4 regions of the Blautia sp. HA9023 genome follow, and region 1 is predicted to be linked to each of the others. Evidence: predicted binding sites of a transcription regulator. Region 1 holds the regulator's gene; each other region holds the start of a gene.
What was found. The regulator HrcA, encoded in region 1, represses chaperone genes, less so after heat shock. The targets are predictions, from matches to a motif close to TGTTAGCACTCNNNNNNNNNGAGTGCTAACA.
Positions count from the first base shown of each region.

Region 2: AC04Q6_RS07240 (Hsp20/alpha crystallin family protein) is a predicted target of HrcA. The motif match lies at 2,539-2,569, and genes of this name have one in related genera.
Region 3: AC04Q6_RS10645 (Hsp20/alpha crystallin family protein) is a predicted target of HrcA. The motif match lies at 2,295-2,325, and genes of this name have one in related genera.
Region 4: groES (co-chaperone GroES) is a predicted target of HrcA. The motif match lies at 1,482-1,512, and genes of this name have one in related genera.

Region 1 covers NZ_JBWLUR010000008.1:729,625-733,049, forward strand. The annotation lists gene AC04Q6_RS13330 (glycoside hydrolase family 172 protein) at 1-102, shown strand, start outside; gene AC04Q6_RS13335 (ABC transporter substrate-binding protein) at 118-1,371, shown strand; gene hrcA (heat-inducible transcriptional repressor HrcA) at 1,547-2,590, shown strand; gene grpE (nucleotide exchange factor GrpE) at 2,609-3,244, shown strand; gene dnaK (molecular chaperone DnaK) at 3,298-3,425, shown strand, end outside.
Region 2 covers NZ_JBWLUR010000006.1:702,268-705,692, forward strand. The annotation lists gene AC04Q6_RS07230 (3'-5' exonuclease) at 1-475, opposite strand, end outside; gene AC04Q6_RS07235 (nucleoside hydrolase) at 566-1,528, opposite strand; gene AC04Q6_RS07240 (Hsp20/alpha crystallin family protein) at 1,962-2,399, opposite strand.
Region 3 covers NZ_JBWLUR010000008.1:148,066-151,490, forward strand. The annotation lists gene AC04Q6_RS10635 (RpnC/YadD family protein) at 1-453, shown strand, start outside; gene AC04Q6_RS10640 (phosphoribosyltransferase) at 709-1,353, opposite strand; gene AC04Q6_RS10645 (Hsp20/alpha crystallin family protein) at 1,662-2,114, opposite strand; gene AC04Q6_RS10650 (glycoside hydrolase family 36 protein) at 2,729-3,425, shown strand, end outside.
Region 4 covers NZ_JBWLUR010000009.1:89,601-93,025, forward strand. The annotation lists gene topA (type I DNA topoisomerase) at 1-18, shown strand, start outside; gene AC04Q6_RS14165 (topoisomerase DNA-binding C4 zinc finger domain-containing protein) at 80-274, shown strand; gene codY (GTP-sensing pleiotropic transcriptional regulator CodY) at 422-1,207, shown strand; gene groES (co-chaperone GroES) at 1,548-1,832, shown strand; gene groL (chaperonin GroEL) at 1,880-3,425, shown strand, end outside.

The DNA of each region.
Region 1 (3,425 bases):
GAACGACAGGATGATGTGGCAAGTGTAGCGTACTGGTATCAGACACTTCCTCATGCACCGTTCCAGCCGTTGATGTCAAAAGAGGATAGATGGCCCAGATAAAAAGGGTGGTAGAGATTGAAAAAACAGGTATTTTGCGGGGTATTTGCCCTGGCTCTGGCAGTGACAGGATGTGGAGCCCAGAAGAAGGAGACTGCATCTGATATTGTGCCGGAGAACAGACAGGAACTGACGATCCTTCATATGGATGCAGACACAGAGGGCTTTGATTCTTTTATCAGTCAGGCGGAAAAGGATCTTGGAATAGAGATCCATATCGAAAAATGTCCGTCTAATGCGGACAATCGCCAGGCCAAAATAGCAACTCTTCTGACATCAGGAGATGATTCTGTTGATCTGATCACAGTAAATGATGAGATGATATCCGAATTTAAGCATAAGGGATTTCTTCTTCCGCTGGAAGATACGGTTATGACAGAGGAGACAGCGGCGAATTTTCCACAGGAATACCTGAAAGAAATATGCATGTCAGACGGACATATTTTTTCGGTACCGTTCAGGATGGATATCATGGCATTCTGGGTGAACCAGGAATTGCTGGATCAGGCTGGTCTGGACAGACTCTCCTGTCTCAGTGATCTTGAGATCCTTCAGAAAAAGCTTCAGAATACGGGAAAATATGCATACGGGGATGCATGGGAGATTTCTTACATATATAATAGTATCAGCGAGTATGTCGATTTTTTCGGAGGAGATTATACAGACTGGACGGATCCGAAAACAAGAGAAGCGGCAGAATATATGAAGCGAATGCTGGATACAGGGATGATATCAGAGGAGAATCTGATCGACCAGCATGACCAGCTGAATGAAAAATTTATAAACGGCCAGTATGGATGTATGTTCATGTATACTGGTGCGTTGAGTACCTTTCAGAATGCAGGCGTGTATGGAAAAGATAAGCTCCATATGGCACCATTTCCGGAATTTGACGAGAAGGTGACCAATATCGCAACCTGGCAGTATGTACTGAATAAAAATTCTGATCATAAAGAAGCAGCTCTGAAGTTCCTCCAGTATGTGTCCGGATATGAGGCCAGTAAAAATTACGGACAGCTGACAAAAATGTGTCCGGCAAGACTGGATGTGATCGAGGATAAGAATTTTGATCTGGATGGCATTGAAATGATCCGGCAATATCTGAAAGATTATAAGCTGAAGGCAAGACCACTGTGTGCCGATTCCATAGAAGCTGTTTCGTCCATGGGGACGGAATTTCAGAAATATGTGCTGGGACAGAAAACAGAAGCGGAATTTTTTGCTGGGGCACAGAACTGCATAGACCAGTATTACAAAAAAGCATCGTACTGATGCTTTTTTTGTTTTGAAAAAATAAGAACTTTTTTTCAAAACATATTGACAAATATTTTACATGGTGATATCTTAAAGACTGTAGATGTTAGCACTCCACTAAAATGAGTGCTAACAGATATAAAAAAAGAATCAACATCCGTCAGGAAGAATAAAAAGGAAAGGAGATGGCTTCATGGAAGAGGTGTTGAATGAGCGCAAGCAAAAAATCTTGAAAGCAATCATCAAGACCTATATGGAAACCGGAGAACCGGTTGGCTCCAGGACCATTTCCAAGTATGCGGATCTCAATGTAAGTTCCGCAACGATCCGAAATGAAATGTCAGACCTGACAGATATGGGCTATATCGTCCAGCCTCATACCTCAGCAGGAAGAATTCCTTCTGATAAGGGCTACAGACTTTACGTCAATGAGCTGATGAAGGAGAAGGAAGCAGAGGTTGCAGAGCTGCGAGATCTGATCATTGAGAAGACAGATAAGATGGATAAGGTGCTTAAGAAGGTTGCGAAGGTTCTTGCTTCCAATACCAACTATGCTACCATGGTTTCCGTTCCGCAGTACAGCGGCAACAAGATCAAGTTCATCCAGCTGTCGAGAATGAGCGAGCTTCAGCTTGTGGCAGTGGTTGTCAGTGACAACAACACAGTCCGGAACCAGATCATCAATCTGGATGAGGAAATGGACGACCAGACGATCCTGAAACTGAATCTTCTTCTTAATACCAATCTCAATGGGATCCCGATCCAGGATATCAACCTTGGGATGATCGCCAGACTGAAGGAACAGGCAGGCAGCCACAGCGGTGTGGTGGCAACGGTTCTGGATGCAGTGGCAGCCACCATTCATGTGGAAGAGGAAGATATGGAGATCTATACTTCAGGTGCAACGAACATCTTCAAGTATCCGGAACTTGCCGATAAAGAGAAGGCAACGGAGCTGATCTCCGCATTTGAGGAGAAGCATGAACTTGCCGATCTTGTAAAAGAACAGATGTCAGATGGAGAGAATACAGGAATCCAGGTTTACATCGGTGATGAGATGCCGATCCAGACCATGAAGGACTGCAGCATTGTAACTGCCAGATATGAACTGGGAGACGGAATGTACGGAACCATCGGGATCATCGGTCCCAAACGAATGGATTATGAGAATGTAGTGGACAGTCTGAAGGAACTGAAGAATCATCTGGATGACGTTTTGAAAAAGAAGAAAACTTAGAAAGGCGGTAGAAAAAAAGTGTCGGAGGAAACAAAGAAAACATCCGAAGAGCAGGAAGCGGAGAAGGAAATCCCCGTAACTGACGGAGATCAGGAAGAAGAAAACCTGACACCGGAGGGAGAAGATCTGCCGGAGGAAGAAAACAATACTCCAGGCGAAGAAGCTGCCTCAGAGGATAAAAAAGAAGAAAAATCAAAAACTTCCTTCTTCGGAAAGAAGAAAAAAGATAAATCTGAGCAGAAGGTGGAGGAGCTTACCGATCGCCTGAAGCGTACCATGGCTGAATTTGATAATTTCCGTAAAAGAACGGAAAAAGAAAAATCCAGCATGTACATTATCGGAGCAAAAGAGATCGTTGAAAAGATCCTGCCGGTTGTGGATAACTTCGAAAGAGGTCTTGCACAGGCACAGGAAGGTGATGCTTTTGCAGATGGAATGAAAATGATCTACAAGCAGCTTACCACAACACTGGATGAGCTTGGTGTGAAGCCGATCGAAGCAGTGGGAAAGGAATTCAACCCGGATTTCCACAATGCAGTGATGCATGTGGAGGATGAAGAGGTTGGAGAGAACATCGTGGTGGAAGAATTCCAGAAGGGTTACACCTACAAGGATTTCGTAGTACGCCACAGTATGGTAAAGGTTGCGAACTAACTGACAACAAACTTTATTTTAACAGATACAGACTAAAACAGGAGGAAAAAATCATGGGAAAGATTATTGGTATTGACTTAGGTACAACAAACAGCTGTGTAGCCGTAATGGAAGGTGGACAGCCGACAGTTATCGCAAATACAGAAGGCGCAAGAACAACACCATCCGTTGTAGCATTTAC
Region 2 (3,425 bases), on a different contig from region 1:
GGTTCTTCGGAAGTTTAAGATAATCAATGGCATATTCCAGGGAACGTCTGGCAATTCCATCTTCAAATTTCACACTGAAAAGCTTCTGTACATCATAATAATGGACCGGTCCTGGGATCAGCTTCAGAAGATTATAATATTTCATGTTTCTCTGAAGCTCCATTACATCCTGGTTTCCCCAGGTAAAAAACCGATATTCCGGTCCGCACCATTCCAGAAATCTGCGGATCGCTTTTGGAAAAGGAAGTCCTTTCTCCAGTTCATGGAAATCTACGTGGATCACCTCATGGATGCTGTCGTGGATCCAATGGTACACTTTGGGCTTGATCAGGCACTGGAAGGTGTCGATGATCTCTCTTTTTTCATTTAATTTTACTGCCCCGATCTCAATGATCTCAAAAGGGAGTCGACTGTCCGGATGTTTTCTTCCATCCGGATTCTGGTTCCATTCCAGGTCAAATACAATATAGTTCATGGGTTTTCTGTCCTCTTAACTGACAGTGTGCACAGATATGTTTATGGAAAGCAGACAGTGTATTCTCTCTGCTTCATGGCCTGCTCACGGTTATTTCGCGGCTCTGCATCCGGACACGGAATAAATTGATTCAAACAGTTCCTGCTGAAAATTTCCGGTGTCTGCATCTGTCAGTATTATATCTTTCATTTCGTCTTCTTCGTGTAACCACCAGCGGAAATCACATAATGTGGCACCTCGTCCGGCACCTTCAGAACAGTCTACATCCAGGAGTGCTTTTTCCGTCTTAAAAAACTCCGGATGAAGAAGGTACATAAATGGTACCGCATCATGAATACTTGCCACACAACGGTATTTGGTAGGATTTCCAAGTACATAACCGGCCATATCGCCGCAGGCTTTTGCAACCGGGTTACCGGACTGGCATAATTTCATAATCTGGTTTCTGGTGAGATTGCATTTCAGGGTAGCATCCAGTCCGCACATCACCAGTGGAATTCCGGAAGAAAATACGATCTTCGCTGCTTCCGGATCTGCATAAATATTGAATTCCGCTGCCGGTGTGATGTTTCCGCCTTTCGCCGCGCCGCCCATAAATACGATCTGGCGGATCTTCTCCTTCACCTCCGGAAAAATCCTCAAAAGCAATGCAAGGTTGGTCATTGGTGCTGTCTCGATCACCGTTACCTGTTCACCTTCCGGAAGGTCATTCAGAATATCACGGATAAAAAGCACTGCATTGTCTGATGCGAGCTCTTTTTTTGTCTCCGGCAGAACACAGTGGCCAAGGCCTGTCTCTCCGTGGAATTCTTCTGCATGAAGCGGCTCTTTTACAAGAGGGCGCTCCTGGCCTTTTGCCACAGGAACTTTCAGTCCGTAAAAATCTGCCAGTTCCAGTGCATTCTTCGTTACTTTATCAATGGTAGCGTTTCCTGCAAATGTTGTTATCGCAAGAAGCTCCAATTCGTCCTGATGTGCCGCCGCATAAGCCAGCGCAATGCCGTCATCAATTCCCGGATCGCAGTCCATAATAACCTTGATTCTATCTCCCATATGTTCACCTCTGTAAAAACTCTTTCCCCAATTTATAGTATTACCGAATTTCCGCTGTTTACCTGTTCCAAGTATAACAGAGTGGGGAAAAGGTGTAAAGATATTCAAAAGGTACGTCTGAAGTGCGGCATCTCGATTCCGCTGCGCTGCATCTCGATGTCGGGCGTCCGCCCTATACAGGTATGTAGAAAGCCCAGCTTATGTGCGAGCACAACACTGGGCTTTCTACATACCTGTGCACTTCAGACTGGAACGCAAAAAGCCCCTCTGCCGGGGTTGGCAGAGGGGTGAAAAAAAGGGGGTTTATATTAAACAAATGCAATATGACATTTGGAATCTTCATATCCGTTTGGGTTGTTCCGGATATTGCTGCTATGACATCATCCCGTCACCTGGGGCTTACAGCCTTAAGATGGGGGCTTCCTCTATTAGATCAGTCAATTGCAATAAATTTCTTCTCTTCTACTTCTTTCTTGGTCTCTTCTTTCGGGAATGTTACGTGAAGGATTCCGTTCTCATATTTCGCATGGATATCTTCATGTTTAATATTTGGTCCTACATAAAAGCTTCTGTTGCAGGTTCCTGTATAACGCTCTCTGCGAACATATTTGCCTTTCTCATCCTTCTCATCTTTCTTCTCTTCTCTGGTTGCCTGGATGTTCAGATAACCATCCTTCAGCTGGATCTTCACATCTTCTTTCTTAAATCCCGGAAGATCGATATCCAGTTCATAATTTCCGTCAACATCACGGATATCTGTCTTCATCATATCTTTCACCTGAGGATAAGCATTGGCAGCTGCCTGACGGCCTGCAGGATATCCCATAAAATCATCAAATAAATCTTCTCCGAAAATACTTGGCATTAACATAACTCATTCCTCCTGATCTATATTCGCTGCATATTATGCAGGCGTTTTTAATTTACTGTTTCTGAAAACTCTGTAAGAACTTTCTCCGGAAGATTTCTTTTTCTCTCTTCCTTTGTTCTGTATGTACTATAACACGCATTATTAGCACTGTCAAGAGATGAGTGCTAATTATTTTGTGAAGAATTTGTGAAGCCTTGATTTTATGCAATGTCATTAACTTAAAGCAGACGATATTTATTCTAAAAAAATTAGATGTCTTCTGCTTTTTTTTATATGCTTATATTGTAAAAAAAAACCATGAACCTGCCGCAGAAAAGGATGTGATGCTGATGAAACATTCTCAAAAACGTACATTCATGGACATAGAAAAAATGAGTTCTAATGAATTTAAGGCATTTTGTCGGCAGACGGCTCAGACATTAATATTCCTACCACTGCTGAAACGCTGGAACTGTATGGTTCTGCAAGCCGAAAAAATACAAAACCCCAGGCTCAAATAGGATTAGGCTGTATCTATGATGTAATGAATCGCATGATACTAGAAAGTGATTGTAACAAAGTAAAATTTGATGAGATGCGCCTGGCATAAAAGCAATTAGAGCGAATACCGGAAACAATAGGAAATATTCCATTTATCATTATCATGGACCGAGGATATCCTTCTACACCTGCGTTTATACATATGATGGATAAAGGTATTAAATTTATCGTACGTTTAAAAAGCAGTGATTATAAAAAAGAATAAAGCAGTCTGTCGGAAAATGATCAATTGGGTCAATCGGATATTCGCAATCCGCTTTCGCTACTTGCTCATAACCGAATAACTGTTCCGCAGTTTATCAGGAGGGGCTTGTACCCCTCCTGATACAAGTAAGTTGAATAATCCGGGGTGAAATCCATCACCTGTCCGGCGTATGGAAATCAATGTTCCGTTTTTTAGGGAATCACGATTCCGGCAAAAATGGAATCACATTTTTCCTAAACCCTTATAATGATGTTATGCACTTTTAGTGTAAATTCATTATG
Region 3 (3,425 bases), 580 kb from region 1:
ATGAGTGAGGATCCGCAACTTTTTCAGGAATTGCTGAATGAATATGAGGTGATCCGGAGTAAACTGGAAGTGGAGATTACTGAAGCTGGAAGGTCTGAACTGTTCAGTGATCTGATTGGACTGATCACTCGGATATCTGATTATATTTTCAGAAACGAGGAGAAAGTCCGGAAAGGAATAGGTGAGGTTATGGGCGGACATGTTCTGGAACTGGAATCTGAGAAAAGGGCAAGATTGCTTGCGGAAGCTAAAGAACAGGCTGAAGCATTGGGATTAGAACGAGGAATGGCTCAAGGAATGGCTCAAGGAATGGCCCAAGGAATGGCCCAGGGTGAGGAGCGTCTTAGTGTTCTGATCAACAGGCTTATCCTTGATGGCCGGGGTGATGAGATTCAGAAGGTTGTTACGGATAAAGAAATGCGTGAAGCCATGTACAGAGAATATCAATTATAAGCAGAAATCATAAAGAGGAAGCCATAGGGATATCGATGTTATCTATGAAGCATTGGTTAATATATGGCTTCCTCTTTGTTTGCAGATTCGGGTCAAGCGGATATTCGCAATCCGCTTCGCTACGTAGCTCTACACCAAATAACTGCTCCGCAGTTTATCAGGAGAAGCTTGCACTCCTCCTGATACAAGCAAGTCCCCACCCACTGCTTATTGCTTTTCGCAACCCCGCAGGGGACTTACTTGATTTGGTTAAACTTATAATACAGAATATCCATAGCTGCTGACAATGGCATCGATCTTTTGACGGCTTTTGCACAGTGGGCAGTTATCGGAGCGGTAGGAGTGGTAGTCCGGGATGTCTCTGGCCTGGAAAATAGAGTGGACAGGGAGGGTGGCTACGCTGTCTACGCTGCTGTAGATGGCTGCGACACCGCGAATCTTGCCACCGTAATAGAGAATGCTTTCGATGGCACGGTTCAGTGTGGAACCGGTGGTAATGGAACCGTTGAGGATGAGGATGTTTTTACCATTGATCATCGGCTCATAGTTGTCGCGGAAGATCATCTGTCCGGTGCTGTTGAATTCCGGTGTGATGACGTAAATGGTCTGGTGAGCGTTCATGGAAAGTACACCGGCTTTGGTCAGTTCTTCAGCGAGATAGGCACCGATCACTTCAAGTCCGTCCATGCAGACGATGGTGTCTACCGGAATGGATGCTTCATAATTTGTTGCGAGAGTGGCTGCGATACGTTGCGCTTCGGCGCATCTGGATTTCATGGTGGTGAGGTCCAGATAATGCGTGATATGAGACTGAGAAGTTACGAAATGTCCCGGAATCATTTTCAGCTGAATGCGGCTGTCACTACGTGCATAGATTTTAATCATTTTGTCCTGATCCATAATAAAAACCTCCTGTCATGATCGTGTTTTACGTGGCTGTTCAGGAGTATTGTCCTGAAAGATTGCGAAACAGATTTAGTTAATGTGCATATTATACCATTAACTTCAAAAAAATGGAATAATGTACTGCAAAATATACAAAAAAATATTCTGAAATACTAATAACTTTGTTAAAAAATGCCCGATATTATGAATTTTTTGACAATGAGAATGCAGCGAAGTGGAATGCGAGTGGCTGGTGTTATGTATAAAAAGAGGAGGAGGGGAATCACTGTGGATTCCCCTCCTCCTGTGAAAGTGAGTCATTGTTATCCTTCAATAGATACATATTTGTCAGCTTCGATTTCTTCGGCTGCTTTTTTCGGAACGGAAAGTCTCAGAACACCATTCTCGAATTTAGCATGAACATCTTCGGTCTTTACGCCATTACCAACATAGAAGCTTCTGCTTGTGCTGCCTGCATAACGCTCACGGCGGATATAATTGCCTTTTTTATCTTCCTCATCTTTATCAAGGCCTTTGGCAGCGGAGATAGTAAGATAACCATCTTTCAGCTGTACCTGAACTTCATCTTTCTTAAATCCAGGAAGATCTACATCCAGTTCATAGCCTTTATCAGTCTCACGTACATCAGTTTTCATAATATTTTTGGCATGTTTGCCATAAAGAGGATTCTTGCCGCCAAAGAAGTTATCTCTGAAACCAAAATCATCCATCCAGTCATCAAATAAGTTTTCTCCAAATACACTCGGGAACATCATAAGTCATTTCTCCTTTCAAATTGAAACGCCGTTCCGGCGGATCGGATCAAGGGGATCCAGCTGTTGTCGGTCTTACCATTGCGGTTTATTCCGCTGTGGTGATGTCTTAGTTATCTGGAACATCCGGAAGCTCTTCTTTTTTTCTCTCTTCCTTTGTTCTATATGTACTATAACACGTATTATTAGCACTGTCAAGCCTTGAGTGCTAATTTTTTTGTGAAGAATTTGTGAACGGTAAAATGAAAAAGTAACTTCCACCCTTAGTCATATCAAAGACACGGATTGAACATTCTGCAATGTTATAGAAACTTTAAAGCATAGAAAAAAGAAAAAAAATCAATATAATAAGGCATATAGATGACATGCGTTGAAGAAAAATTTTAACCAAATCAAGTAAGTCCCCTGCGGGGTTGCGAAAAGCAATAAGCAGTGGGTGGGGACTTGCTTGTATCAGGAGGAGTGCAAGCTCCTCCTGATAAACTGCGGAGCAGTTATTTGGTGTAGAGCTACGTAGCAAAGCGGATTGCGAATATCCGCTTGACTATGTCATTTTGGATTGGACTGACAATAAAAGGATGTGCTGAATAGTTGGAAAAATGCAGGAGGAGAAAGAAATGAAGAAAAAATATGCAGATTTTAAACTGGGTGTACCGGATTATGTAACTGTGGAGACAGAAGATGAGAGACTGGTATGCCAGGGAGGACAGCCGACAGTAACGGCCGGTGCGACTACCGTGGAATTTCAGGATGCAGGTGAACATGAGGATATATTTGTCACCTCAGAGGATGCAGTGAGATGTGTAAAACTGAGATGGAATTACAAGATCCCAAAATCCGCCAGATTCCTGGGAGATGCCTGGGAACGTACCTATGGTGATGTGGAATGGCATGGAATGAGCGGTAATCGTTATCTGCCATGGTATTTTTTGGCGAAGCTTTCTGAGAAAGTCCTTTGCTTTGGTGTAAAGGTCCGCCCTTCCGCTATGTGCTGCTGGCAGGCAGATACAAAGGGAATCACATTATTTCTGGATGTTCGCTGCGGTAATACAGGAGTACAGCTGAAAGGAAGAAAGCTGCATGCCGCACAGATCGTCTGCATGGAATCAGAAGGAGCAGATACTTTTGAGACTGCACAGGAATTCTGCAAAAAAATGTGTACAGATCCGATTTTCCCGGAGTTCCCGGTATATGGAAGCAACAACTGGTACTATGCTTACGGCGACAGCTCTGAAGAGGAGATCTTAAGTGATACCGATTACATCCTGAAACTGACCGAAGGGGTAAAAAATCCTCCATTCATGGTTATTGATG
Region 4 (3,425 bases), on a different contig from region 1:
ATTCCCGGACTGCCGTAATACGAAACCATATTATGAAAAGATTGGTGTTGCATGTCCGAAATGTGGCGGTGAAATTGTCATGAAAAAAACGAAAAAGGGCAGAAAATATTACGGATGTGAGAATAATCCGGAATGTGATTTTATGTCCTGGCAGAAACCATCCGCAAAGAAATGTCCGAAATGTGGCAATTATATGCTCGAAAAGGGAAATAAGCTGGTTTGCAGCCAGGAAACCTGCGGATATGTGGAACAGAAACCAAAAGATGAAGATTGATGGAATAAATGCTTTTCTACCAATTTTCAGAAAATCCCGTTAAAAATAAAAAAAATATAAAAATGTCTTGTAAATTTCCAGAATAACGTGTAATATTAGACTAGAAAAACGATTTCTTTCAAGGTACGAAAGTGAAAGGAGGAAAAAATGAGCGTTCAGTTGCTAGATAAAACTAGAAAAATCAATAAGCTTCTGCATAACAGCAGCTCAAGCAAGGTAGTGTTTAACGACATTTGCCAGGTGCTCATGGAAACCTTAAGTTCCAACATCCTGGTACTCAGTAAGAAAGGTAAGGTTCTGGGAGTCAGTATCTGTCCGGGCGTAGATGAGATCACAGAGCTGATCGATGATAAGATCGGCGGACATATTGATCCGTTATTGAACGAGAGATTTCTTGGCGTTCTTTCTACCAAGGAGAATGTCAATCTCCAGACACTTGGCTTTGAGCATGTACCAGGGAATTATCAGGGAATCGTAAACCCTATCGATATTGCAGGTGAGAGACTGGGAACATTATTTATGTATCGTAACGATCATCCGTATGATATTGAAGATATTATTGTCAGTGAGTACGGTACAACTGTTGTAGGTCTGGAAATGATGCGTGCGGTTCATGATGAGAATGCGGAGGAAGACAGAAAGCAGCAGATCGTGAAATCTGCGTTCAGTACCCTGTCCTTCTCAGAGCTTGAGGCGATCATCCATATCTTTGATGAACTGGATGGAGACGAAGGCATCCTTGTTGCCAGCAAGATTGCTGACCGCGTAGGTATCACCAGATCTGTGATCGTAAATGCACTGCGTAAATTTGAGAGTGCAGGTGTGATCGAGTCCCGTTCTTCCGGTATGAAGGGAACTTACATTAAGGTTCTTAATGAAGTAATCTTCGACGAGCTTGAGGAGATCAAGGCACAGAGAAACAAAAAGGCATAATGCGATCTGCATTATCTGCCGACTGATAATATAAGATAAAGAACGTGACGAAAGAGACTACCCGTTATTGTGGGCAGTCTCTTTTTTACTGAAATTCTTTTGCAGGATCGCATAAAAGGAAAGTGTATCTTTTTAGAAAAAATCAAAATAAATAATGAAATTAAGAAAATAAGAGAAAACAAGAGTATAAAAGAGATATAAAGAGAATAAACTAGAAATAGTATATCTTAAAAGAGTTGCGAAAAAACGTGAAATTCACTAATATAGCCATAGTGATTAGCACTCGTAGAAAGTGAGTGCTAGCAAACGAAAATGGAACTGATAAGGAGGAACATAGATCATGAAGTTAGTACCTTTAGGCGACAGAGTAGTATTAAAACAGGTTGAGGCAGAAGAGACAACAGCATCCGGAATCGTACTTCCGGGACAGGCACAGGAGAAACCACAGCAGGCAGAAGTTATCGCAGTTGGTCCTGGCGGAGTTGTAAATGGCAAAGAAGTAAAGATGGAAGTAGAAGTCGGAAACACTGTTATTTACTCCAAATATGCAGGAACAGAAGTTAAGATGGATGGTACGGATTACATCATTGTAAAACAGGAAGATATCCTGGCAGTTATTAAATAATATAAACATCTTATCGTATATCAATATAAATAGGAGGTCATTTTATCATGGCAAAAGAAATTAAATATGGCGCAGAAGCAAGAGCAGCACTTGAAGCTGGTGTAAATAAACTTGCAGATACAGTAAGAGTAACACTTGGACCGAAAGGAAGAAACGTAGTACTTGACAAATCTTTCGGTGCTCCGCTTATCACAAACGATGGTGTTTCCATCGCAAAAGAGATCGAGCTTGAGGACGGATTCGAGAACATGGGTGCTCAGATCATCAAGGAAGTTGCATCCAAGACAAACGATGTAGCAGGTGATGGTACTACAACAGCGACTGTACTTGCTCAGGCAATGGTTCATGAGGGAATGAAGAACCTGGCAGCAGGTGCCAACCCGATCATCCTCAGAAAAGGTATGAAAAAAGCAACAGATGTTGCAGTAGAAGCAATCAAGAACATGAGCCAGGCAATCAACGGCAAAGAGCAGATCGCTAACGTAGCAGCAATCTCTGCAAGTGATGAGCAGGTTGGACAGCTTGTTGCTGATGCTATGGAGAAAGTTTCCAAAGACGGTGTTATCACTGTTGAGGAGTCCAAGACCATGCATACAGAGCTTGACCTTGTAGAAGGTATGCAGTTTGACCGTGGATATATTTCCGCATACATGTCCACAGATATGGAGAAAATGGAGGCAACTCTTGATGATCCGTACATCCTGATCACAGACAAGAAGATCAGCAATATCCAGGAGATCCTTCCACTTCTTGAGCAGGTTGTTCAGGCCGGTGCGAAACTTCTCATCATCGCTGAGGATGTTGAGGGTGAGGCCCTTACAACTCTGATCGTCAACAAACTGAGAGGAACCTTCCAGGTAGTAGCTGTAAAAGCTCCTGGCTATGGTGACAGAAGAAAAGAGATGCTTCAGGATATCGCGATCCTGACAGGCGGACAGGTGATCTCCGATGAGCTTGGTCTTGACCTGAAAGAAGCTAAGATGGAGCAGCTTGGACGTGCAAAATCTGTTAAAGTTGCAAAAGAGAACACAGTTATCGTTGATGGTCTCGGTGACAAAGATGCCATTGCAAAACGTGTTGCACAGATCCGTGCTCAGATCGAGGAGACAAAATCCGAGTTCGATAAAGAGAAACTTCAGGAGAGACTTGCAAAACTGGCTGGCGGCGTAGCTGTTATCCGTGTAGGTGCTGCTACTGAGACAGAGATGAAAGAAGCAAAACTTCGTCTTGAGGATGCTCTTGCAGCAACAAGAGCAGCTGTTGAGGAAGGTATCATCGCAGGTGGCGGATCTGCTTACATCCATGCTTCCAAAGAGGTTGCAAAACTTGCAACAACTCTTGAAGGAGATGAGAAGACAGGTGCTTATGTGATCCTGAAAGCTCTTGAGGCTCCGCTGTTCCACATCGCTGCAAACGCAGGACTGGAAGGCGCTGTTATTATCAACAAAGTAAGAGAGTCTGAGATCGGTACAGGCTTCGATGCTCTCAATGAGAAATACGTAAACATGGTTGAGAACGGAATCCTTGATCCGGCTAAGGTTACAAGAAGTGCTCTTCAGAATGCTACAAGTGTTGCATCTACACTCCTTACAA